2 regions of the Rhodococcus aerolatus genome follow, and region 2 is predicted to be linked to the other one. Evidence: riboswitches for the same ligand, from Rfam matches in the RefSeq annotation. Region 2 holds a riboswitch; the other holds the start of a gene.
The links. A riboswitch is a leader RNA that binds a small molecule or an ion and turns the genes downstream of it on or off. The one in region 2 is predicted to bind S-adenosylmethionine.
Positions count from the first base shown of each region.

Region 1: another riboswitch for S-adenosylmethionine. It lies ahead of ACYVOF_RS04280 (bifunctional o-acetylhomoserine/o-acetylserine sulfhydrylase); the one in region 2 lies ahead of ACYVOF_RS11610 (aminotransferase class V-fold PLP-dependent enzyme).

Region 1 is NZ_BAAGQZ010000005.1:189,541-194,102, forward strand. It holds gene ACYVOF_RS04270 (alcohol dehydrogenase) at 1-384, shown strand, start outside; gene ACYVOF_RS04275 (alpha/beta fold hydrolase) at 386-1,939, opposite strand; SAM riboswitch class IV at 1,987-2,103, shown strand; gene ACYVOF_RS04280 (bifunctional o-acetylhomoserine/o-acetylserine sulfhydrylase) at 2,223-3,515, shown strand; gene metX (homoserine O-acetyltransferase MetX) at 3,557-4,562, shown strand, end outside.
Region 2 is NZ_BAAGQZ010000029.1:95,177-99,738, forward strand. It holds gene ACYVOF_RS11595 (MBL fold metallo-hydrolase) at 1-1,004, shown strand, start outside; gene ACYVOF_RS11600 (rhodanese-like domain-containing protein) at 1,034-1,375, shown strand; gene ACYVOF_RS11605 (sulfite exporter TauE/SafE family protein) at 1,379-2,185, shown strand; SAM riboswitch class IV at 2,246-2,358, shown strand; gene ACYVOF_RS11610 (aminotransferase class V-fold PLP-dependent enzyme) at 2,394-3,674, shown strand; gene ACYVOF_RS11615 (MarR family winged helix-turn-helix transcriptional regulator) at 3,684-4,157, opposite strand; gene ACYVOF_RS11620 (chloride channel protein) at 4,212-4,562, shown strand, end outside.

The DNA of each region.
Region 1 (4,562 bases), on a different contig from region 2:
CACTACGTCGACTCCACCAGCGAGGACGTCGCCGAGGCGCTGCAGGCCCTCGGGGGTGCGCAGACCATCCTCGCCACCGTCACCGCGCCCGACGCGATGAGCGCCGCCGTCGCCGGGCTGCGCCCCCGCGGCACCATGGTCGTGGTCGGCGCCTCGGCCGACCCGATGCAGATCCCGCCGTTCGCGCTGATCCCGGGCAGCACCACCGTCGCCGGGCACGCCTCGGGCACCTCGAAGGACTCCGAGGACACCCTGAGGTTCAGCGCGCTGCAGGACGTGCGGCCGATGGTCGAGACCTACCCGCTCGAGCAGGCCGCGGAGGGCTACGCGCGGATGATGAGCGGCGACGCCCGCTTCCGCGTGGTGCTGACCACCGGCGCCTGACTCACCCCCCGCCCGGGCACGCCGCCGGGGGTGGCGTGCCCGGGTCGGTGAGGTGGGCGACGACCGCGTCGGCCACGCAGTCGTCGCCGCTGAAGTACGCGGTGTGCCCGTCGACCCCGGTCGGCAGGACCACCGCGCCGCGCACCCGGTCCACCAGCGCGGGGGCCAGCGACAGCGGGGTGGTGGGGTCGGCGTCACCCGCGACCACGAGCACCGGGGTCGCCGGGGACACGGGTCCCGAGTCCTGCGGCGGGTACGCGGGGTCCCCCGGCCAGCCCAGGCAGCCCGTCTCGACCCCCCACCCCTCGACCTGGCCGCGCACGTCGGGGGCGGCGGCGGTGAGCGCGGCCAGCCGGTCACGCACGTCCGCCAGGTCGGTGAGGTCGCTGGGCAGGTCCTGGCACACCACCGCCCGGTACGCCGCCGCCGCGGTGGGGGCGACCCCGTCCTCCGGGTCGAGCGGGTCGGTGACGGCCTGGGCCGGGTCGGGCTGCGGCCCGCCCGCCGGGTCCGGCGCGAAGCCGGCCGCGTCGCCACCCAGCGCCTCCGCGATCGCCGTGCCCAGCGCGGGCCACTGCGAGGGGTCCTGCAGGTAGCCAAAGGTGGCCCGGCCGACCTGCTCGGCCGTGATCCCGGCCGGGTCGAGCCCGGTCGGCAGCGGGCCGGCGTCGGCCTCGGCGAGCACCTGGCGGTACTGCGCGGCGGCGTCGTCGAGCGGGCACTCGTCCGCGGTGTCGCACCAGGCCGCGAACCGGGCCAGCGCGGTCTGCGTCGAGCGGTCCTCGGCGTCGGTGAGCCCGGCGGCGCCCACCGCGTGGTCCACCGGGCCGTCCAGGACCATCGACGCCACCCGGTCGGGGTGCAGCTCGGCGTAGGCCAGCCCCAGCAGGGTGCCGTAGGACAGGCCCAGCCACCGCACCGAGTCCAGGCCGAGGACCACCCGGACGGCCTCGACGTCGTGGGCGGCGCTGCGGCTGTCGACGTGGTCGAGCAGCGGGCCCGTGGCCGCCCGGCAGCCGGCCGCCACGGCCCGGTCGTGGGCGACCAGCGCGTCCAGGCCGGCCTGGTCGCTGGGGGTGGTGGAGAGCGTCGGGTCGACCGGGGCCACCGGGCAGCGGACCTGGGGGACGGACGAGCCCACCCCGCGCTGGTCGAGGCCGACCACGTCGAAGCGGTCCCCCAGCCCGCCGGGGAAGCCGGGGGCGCCCGCGCCGGCGACGTCCGCGGCCCCCTGCCCACCCGGCCCGCCCGGGTTGAACAGCACCGTGCCCAGCTTGTGGGCCTGGTCGTCGGCCGGCCGCAGGGCCAGGCCGACGCTGATCCGGTCCCCCGACGGCTGCGACCAGTCCAGCGGGACGGAGACCGACGCGCACCGGGCCCCGTCGCCGCACGGCTCCCAGGCCGAGAGGGACACGCGCGCACCGTCCGCGGTGAGCACGCCGGACGGGGTGGGGGGCAGCGCGACCGCGGGGGTGCCGCAGCCGCCCAGCAGCACCAGCAGCGCCAGGACGACGCCCGCGGTGCTGCGGCCGCGGCGGGCGGGGGGTCGCGACACGCCCTCCACTGTCGCACGCGTCGCGGCGGCGGCTAGGGTGTCCGGCAGGTCATGAGCGCCAGCGTCAAGCCCCGGCTCGCTGGCCGGCAACCCTCCAACCGCGGTGGGGTGCCCCGGGAGACGACCTGGTCGTCCGGTGAGGTGCCGGACGGCAAGCGCGGGCCCTGGCGGGCCCCCTGATCACGGAGGTCCCAGACCTGTGAGCACCCCTGACGGCTCCACCCCCACCGCCGACGACACGGTCCCCACCCCGGACCCCACCGGCGAGCTCGACCAGGCCGCGCTGGCCGACCCCAGCGCCGGCTGGAGCTTCGAGACCAAGCAGATCCACGCCGGGCAGAGCCCCGACGCGAGCACCGGCGCCCGCGCGCTGCCGATCTACCAGACCACGAGCTACGCGTTCCGCGACACCGACCACGCCGCAGCGCTGTTCGGCCTCACCGAGCCGGGCAACATCTACACCCGGATCATGAACCCCACCCAGGACGCGGTGGAGCAGCGCATCGCCGCGCTCGAGGGCGGCGTGGCCGCGCTGCTCACCGCCTCGGGCCAGGCCGCGGAGACGATGGCCGTGCTGAACATCGCCGGCGCGGGCGACCACGTCGTCTCCAGCCCGCGGCTCTACGGCGGCACCTACAACCTGTTCCACTACACGCTGCCCAAGCTGGGCGTCGAGGTCAGCTTCGTCGACGACCCCGACGACCTCGAGCAGTGGCGGGCCGCGGTCCGGCCCACCACCAAGGCCTTCTACGGCGAGACGATCTCCAACCCGAAGAACGACGTGTTCGACATCCCGGGCGTCTCCGGCGTCGCGCACGCCGAGGGCATCCCGCTCATCGTCGACAACACCGTCGCCACGCCGTACCTCATCAACCCGCTCGCCCACGGCGCCGACGTCGTCGTGCACTCCGCCACCAAGTACCTGGGCGGGCACGGCACCGCGATCGCCGGGGTCATCGTCGACGGCGGCACCTTCGACTGGACCCAGGGGCGCTTCCCCGGCTTCACCGAGCCCGACCCGAGCTACCACGGGGTCCGGTTCGCCGACCTCGGTGCGCCCGCCTACGCGCTCAAGGCGCGGGTGCAGCTGCTCCGCGACCTCGGCGCCGCGGTGTCCCCGTTCAACGCGTTCCTCATCGCCCAGGGCATCGAGACGCTCAGCCTGCGCATGGAGCGCCACGTGCAGAACGCGACCGCGGTGGCGCAGTTCCTGCAGGGCCACGACGGCGTGACCTCGGTGGCCTACGCCGGGCTCGAGTCCTCGCCGTGGTACGCCCGCGGGCAGGAGCTCGCCCCGCGCGGGGCGGGCGCGGTGCTCGCGTTCGAGCTGGACGGCGGGGTCGACGCCGGCAAGCGCTTCGTCAACGCGCTCACCCTGCACAGCCACGTCGCCAACATCGGCGACGTCCGCTCGCTGGTCATCCACCCGGCCTCGACGACGCACTCCCAGCTGACCCCCGAGGAGCAGCTCGCCTCCGGCGTGACCCCCGGCCTGGTCCGGCTCGCCGTGGGCCTGGAGGGCATCGAGGACATCCTGGGCGACCTGCGCACCGGCCTCGCCGCCGCAGCCGGCTGACGACGCCGGTGACGCGCGGCTCGGTGCACCCGCCGACCCCGCTGCTCGTCGGTGACGACGAGCAGCGGGGCGAGCTGCGCACGGTCGCCGTCGGCGACGTCACCCTCGGGTCCGGCGTGGTGGTGCCCGACGTGGCGGTCGCCCTGCAGGCGTGGGGCCGGCTCGCCGCCGACCGGTCCAACGTGGTGCTGGTGCTGCACGCGCTGACCGGGGACTCCCACGTCGTCGGGCCCGCCGGCCCCGACCACCCCTCCCCCGGCTGGTGGGACGGGCTGGTCGGGCCCGGGGCCGCCCTCGACACCGACCGCTTCCTCGTGGTGGCGGCGAACGTGCTCGGCGGGTGCCGCGGCACCACCGGGCCCGGCTCCACCGCCCCGGACGGCGCGCCCTGGGGGTCGCGCTTCCCCGACATCACCGTCCGCGACCAGGTCGCGGCCGAGGTCGCCCTGGCCGACGCGCTCGGCATCGGCAGCTTCGCCGCCGTGGTCGGGGGCTCGATGGGCGGCATGCGCGCCCTGGAGTGGGCCGTCGGTCACCCCGACCGGGTGCGCTCGGCCCTGGTCCTCGCCACGGGGGCCCGGGCCACGGCGGACCAGATCGGGCTGCAGACCGCCCAGGTCATGGCCATCGAGAACGACCCGGCGTGGCGGGGCGGGGACTACCACGGCACCGGGGTGCGCCCCGAGGTCGGCATGGGCATCGCGCGTCGGGTCGCCCACCTCAGCTACCGCGGGGAGGTCGAGCTCGACGAGCGCTTCGGCGCGCGGCCGCAGCAGGGCGAGGACCCGGCGCACGGCGGGCGCTACGCGGTGCAGAGCTACCTCGACCACCAGGCGCGCAAGCTCGTCGAGCGGTTCGACCCGGCCAGCTACGTCACCCTGACCCGGTCGATGAACACCCACGACGTGGGCCGGGACCGCGGGGGGCTCGCGGCCGCGCTGGGCGGGGTGCGGGTGCCCGTGGTCGTGGCCGGGGTCGACTCCGACCGGCTCTACCCGCTGCGGCTGCAGGCCGAGATCGCCGCGGCCGTGCCGACCTGCGCGGGCC
Region 2 (4,562 bases):
TGGTCAGCCACGACGGCGAGCAGGCCGTGTTCTCCGGCGGCAGCCTGCTGTTCGGCTCCGTGGGCCGCACCGACCTCGTCTCGCCCGACGACACCGACGGGCTCACCCACGACCAGTTCCACTCGGTGCGGGCGCTGGCCGCCGCCGCGGCCGACGAGGCCGCGCTCTACCCGACGCACGGCTTCGGGTCCTTCTGCTCCTCGGGCCCGGCCACCGGCGCCGACAGCTCGACGGTGGGGGAGCAGCGCCGCAGCAACCACGCGTTGACGACGCAGGACGAGGACCGGTTCGTCACCGAGCTCGTCGCCGGGCTCGCGGCGTACCCGACCTACTACGCGCACATGGGCCCGGCCAACGCCCACGGTCCGAGCGCCCCGGACCTGGCCGTGCCCGCCCCGCTCGGGGCCGACGAGCTGCGCCGCCGGCTCGCCGACGGCGGCTGGGTGGTCGACCTGCGCACCCGGCGGGCGTTCGCCGACGGCCACCTCGCCGGGACCCTCTCGTTCGAGCCGGGCGCGAGCTTCCTGACCTACCTGGGGTGGACCCTGCCCTGGGGCGAGCCGCTGACGCTGCTGGGCGAGGAGGGCGACGTCGAGACCGCGGTGCGCGAGCTCGCCCGCATCGGCTGGGACCACCCGGACGCGGTGCTCGGCGACCCCGCGACCGCGCTCGCCGACCACGAGGTGCGCTCGTACCGCCGGGTCGGCTGGGCCGAGGTGGCGGCCGAGCACCCCGGCCCGCTGCTCGACGTCCGCCGCACCGACGAGTTCGCCGGCGGGCACCTCGTCGACGCGGTCAACGTCCCGCTGCACACCCTGCTCGACCGGCTCGACGAGGTCCCCGCCGGGCAGGTCTGGGTGCACTGCGGCTCGGGCTACCGCGCGGCCGTCGCCGCCAGCGTGCTCGACCGCGCCGGCCGCGACGTCGTCCACGTCGACGCCGACTTCGACGCCGCCGCCGACGCCGGGCTCGAGGTCACCACCGACGTCCACGCCACGGCCTGACCGGCAGCGGAGAACCGGAGGGAGACAGGATGTCCGAGAACCAGCCGAGCGAGCTCACGCCGGCCCGTGCCGCCGAGCTCACCGCGGACGGCAGCCACCTGCTCGTCGACGTCCGCGAGGACAGCGAGTGGGAGGCGGGCCACGCCCCGCAGGCGGTCCACGTGCCGCTGGGCACCCTGGCCGCGGTCGACCTGCCCGCCGGCACCCCCGTGGTCGCGGTGTGCCGCAGCGGCGCCCGCTCCGCCCGGGCCGTCGAGGCGCTGGCCGAGCGCGGGATCGAGGCGCACAACCTCACCGGCGGCATGACGGCCTGGGCCGCAGCGGGTCTCGAGGTCCGCGACGGCCGCGGTCAGCCGGGCACGGTGGTCTGAGCCGTGGTGGTCGCGGTCGCCCTGGCCGCCGGCGCGGTGATCGGCCTGCTGCTCGGCGCGCTGGGCGGCGGCGGGTCGATCCTCACCGTGCCGGTCCTGGTCTACGGGCTGGGCCAGGGCACCACGACGGCCACCACCGCCTCGCTCGTCATCGTCGGCGTCTCGTCCGTCGTCGCGGCGGCCGAGCACCACCGGTGCGGGCGGGTCCGCTGGGGCCCGGGGCTGACCTTCGGCCTGCTCGGCTCGGTCGCCGCGCTGCTGGGCACCGTCGCCGGCCGCCACGTCGCCCCCGAGGTGCTGCTGCTCGGGTTCGCGGCGCTGATGCTGGTGGCCGCCGGGGGACTGCTGCACCGGGAGCACCGGGCCGCGGCGGTACCGGCCGCCCGTGCCGACGCCGGTGGGGTGACGACGCTGGAGCGGACCACCATCCGCTCGGCCGTGCGCCGACGGGTGGTCGTGGTCGGGGCGGCGCTGGGGGTGGGGCTGCTGACCGGGTTCTTCGGCGTCGGTGGCGGTTTCGTCATCGTGCCCGCCCTCGTGCTCGCCCTGGGGCTGCCCCTGCCGGTGGCCGCGGCGACCTCGCTGGTGGTCATCGCGCTGAACAGCGCCGCGGGCCTGCTCGCCCGGTGGGGCCACCTCGACGTGCCGTGGCACGTGGTGGTCCCGTTCACGGTGGCCGCCGTGCTCACGTCGCTGGTCGGCGGCCGGGTGGCCCAGCACGTGCCCGCCCGGGTGCTCACCCGCGGGTTCGTCGCCCTGCTCGTCGTCGTCGCCGGCTACGTGGCCGTGCGGGCCGGCGCCGCGCTGTAGGTCGGGGCGCGCCGCGCCGGGGGGTTGCGGGCCCGGCCCGGGGCTCGCTACCTTCCTGGCCGTCACGAGTGCCAGCGCGAAGCCCCGGCTCGCTGGCCGGCAACCCTCCTCCGCGACGGGGTGCCCCGGGTGATGACACGGCCCGCCCCGCCCGGGGCGGGCAAGCGCGGAGCTCGCCCGTGGGCTCCCGGACCCGAGGAGCCCTGCCGTGACCACCAGCCTCGCCCCCGCCCGGCCGCACCCGACGACCGGCCCGGCCGTGGCCCCGTTCGCCGCGCTCGTCGGCGCCGGCCTGCCGACCCCCACCCGTCGCGGCGATCGTCCGTACGTCAACCTCGACAACGCCGCCAGCACCCCGGCCCTGGCCGCCGTGGCCGACGAGGTCACCAGGTTCCTGCCGCAGTACGCCAGCGTCCACCGCGGGGCGGGGCACCTCTCCCAGGTGTGCACCCGGGCCCACGAGCAGGCCCGCCGGGACGTGGCCGCGGCCGTCGGCGCGGGGGAGCGCGACGTGGTCGTGTTCACCCGCAACACCACCGACGCGCTGAACCTCCTCGCCACCGCCGTGCCCGGGCGGGTGGTCTACCTCGACGTGGAGCACCACGCGAACTTCCTGCCCTGGCAGGAGTCCGGCGACACGCTGGTCCCGGTGGCCCGGACCGTGGCCGGGACGCTGGCCGCGGTCGAGGCCGCGCTGCGCCGCGAGCCCGTCGCGCTGCTCACCGTCACCGGGGCCTCCAACGTCACCGGCGAGGTGCTGCCGCTGGCCGAGCTCGCCGCGCTGGCCCACCGCCACGGCGCGCGCATCGCCGTCGACGGGGCCCAGCTGGTGCCGCACCGCCGTATCGACCTCACCGCCCTGGGCCTGGACTACCTCGCGTTCTCCGGGCACAAGCTCTACGCACCGTTCGGGGCCGGCGTGCTCGTCGGGCGCCGGGACTGGCTCGACGCCGCCCCGCCGCACCTGGCCGGGGGTGGCGCCGTCGCCGAGGTCACCACCACCGGCACCACCTGGGCGCCCGCCCCGGCCCGGCACGAGGGCGGCACGCCCAACCTGCTCGGGGTGCTCGCGCTCGCCGCCGCGTGCCGCGAGCTGACCGCCTGGGACGAGGCCGCGTGGCACGAGCACGAGCGCGTGCTGCACGCCCACGTCCTCGACGAGCTGGCGTCGGCCGGCCTGGCCCCGCTGCGGATCTGGGCCGACCCGGCCGACGTCGTCGGGGTCGTCGCCTTCACCGTCCCCGGGTGGCGGCCGGCCGCCGTGGCCGCGTACCTCGCCGACGAGCACGGCATCGGGGTGCGCGACGGACGCTTCTGCGCCCACCCGCTGCTGGCCCGGCTCGGGGTGCCCGGGGGTGCGGTGCGGGTGAGCCTCGGGGTGGGCAGCTCCAGCGCGGACGTCGACCGGCTCGGCGCCGCGCTGCGCGAGCTGGTGGCCCTGGACCCGGCGGCGGCCCCGCAGGTCACCGAGACCCCCTGCGGCAGCTGAGCACCCGGCTCAGGGGGCCGGCGGGGTGATGCCCGGCCACAGGCTCTCGGCCGCTGCGGCGAACGACGTCATCGCCGCGGCCAGCTCGGTCTGCTGGCGGTGCGGGATGCGGCCGAGCACGGCGGCGAGGTCGCGGCGGCGCCGGGCCGTGACCGTGCTGACCGTGCGCCGCCCGGCCGCGGTGAGCGCCACGCGGGACTCGCGCCGGTTGGTCGGCACCACGCCGCGCTCCACGAGCCCGGCGGCGACGAGCCGGTCGACCATGCGCACGGCGGTCGAGGCGGCCACGTCCAGCGCGGCCGCCAGCCCCCCGAGGTTCGACGGCCCCGCCTCGAGCACCACGAGCATCCGGAACTGCGGCAGCGTCACGTCGGGCGCGGCGGCCACCGAGCGCGCCGACACGGCGACCAGGGCGCGCGACGCGGACAGCACGGCGTCGACGGGGTCGGCGGCGGCAGCACCGGGGGGTGCGGGATCGGTCACGCCCCCACCGTGCCCCCGTTGCGTTCGACAGTGCAAGTGTTGCACTGTCGAACGGTGACGAGCCCATCCCAGCCCCTCGCCCGCCCCTCCCTGGGGGCGCGGGTGCTCGACCGCGCCCCGGGGTGGTCCGGCCGCACCGGCGCGGTGACGCTGTCCCTGCTCGTCGGGATCGGCGCCGGGCTCGGGGCGGTGGTGTTCCGCTACCTCATCGAGGGCCTCACGGTGGTGTTCACGGGGTTCACCGACTACGCGGGGCAGGGCCGGGTGGCCAACCCGCACCTGTCGTGGCTAGGCCCCTTCTTCGTCCTGCTCACCCCGGTGGTGGCCGGGATCCTCTACGGCCCGCTGGTGTACCGCTTCGCCCGGGAGGCCCGCGGGCACGGCGTGCCCGAGGTGATGCTGGCC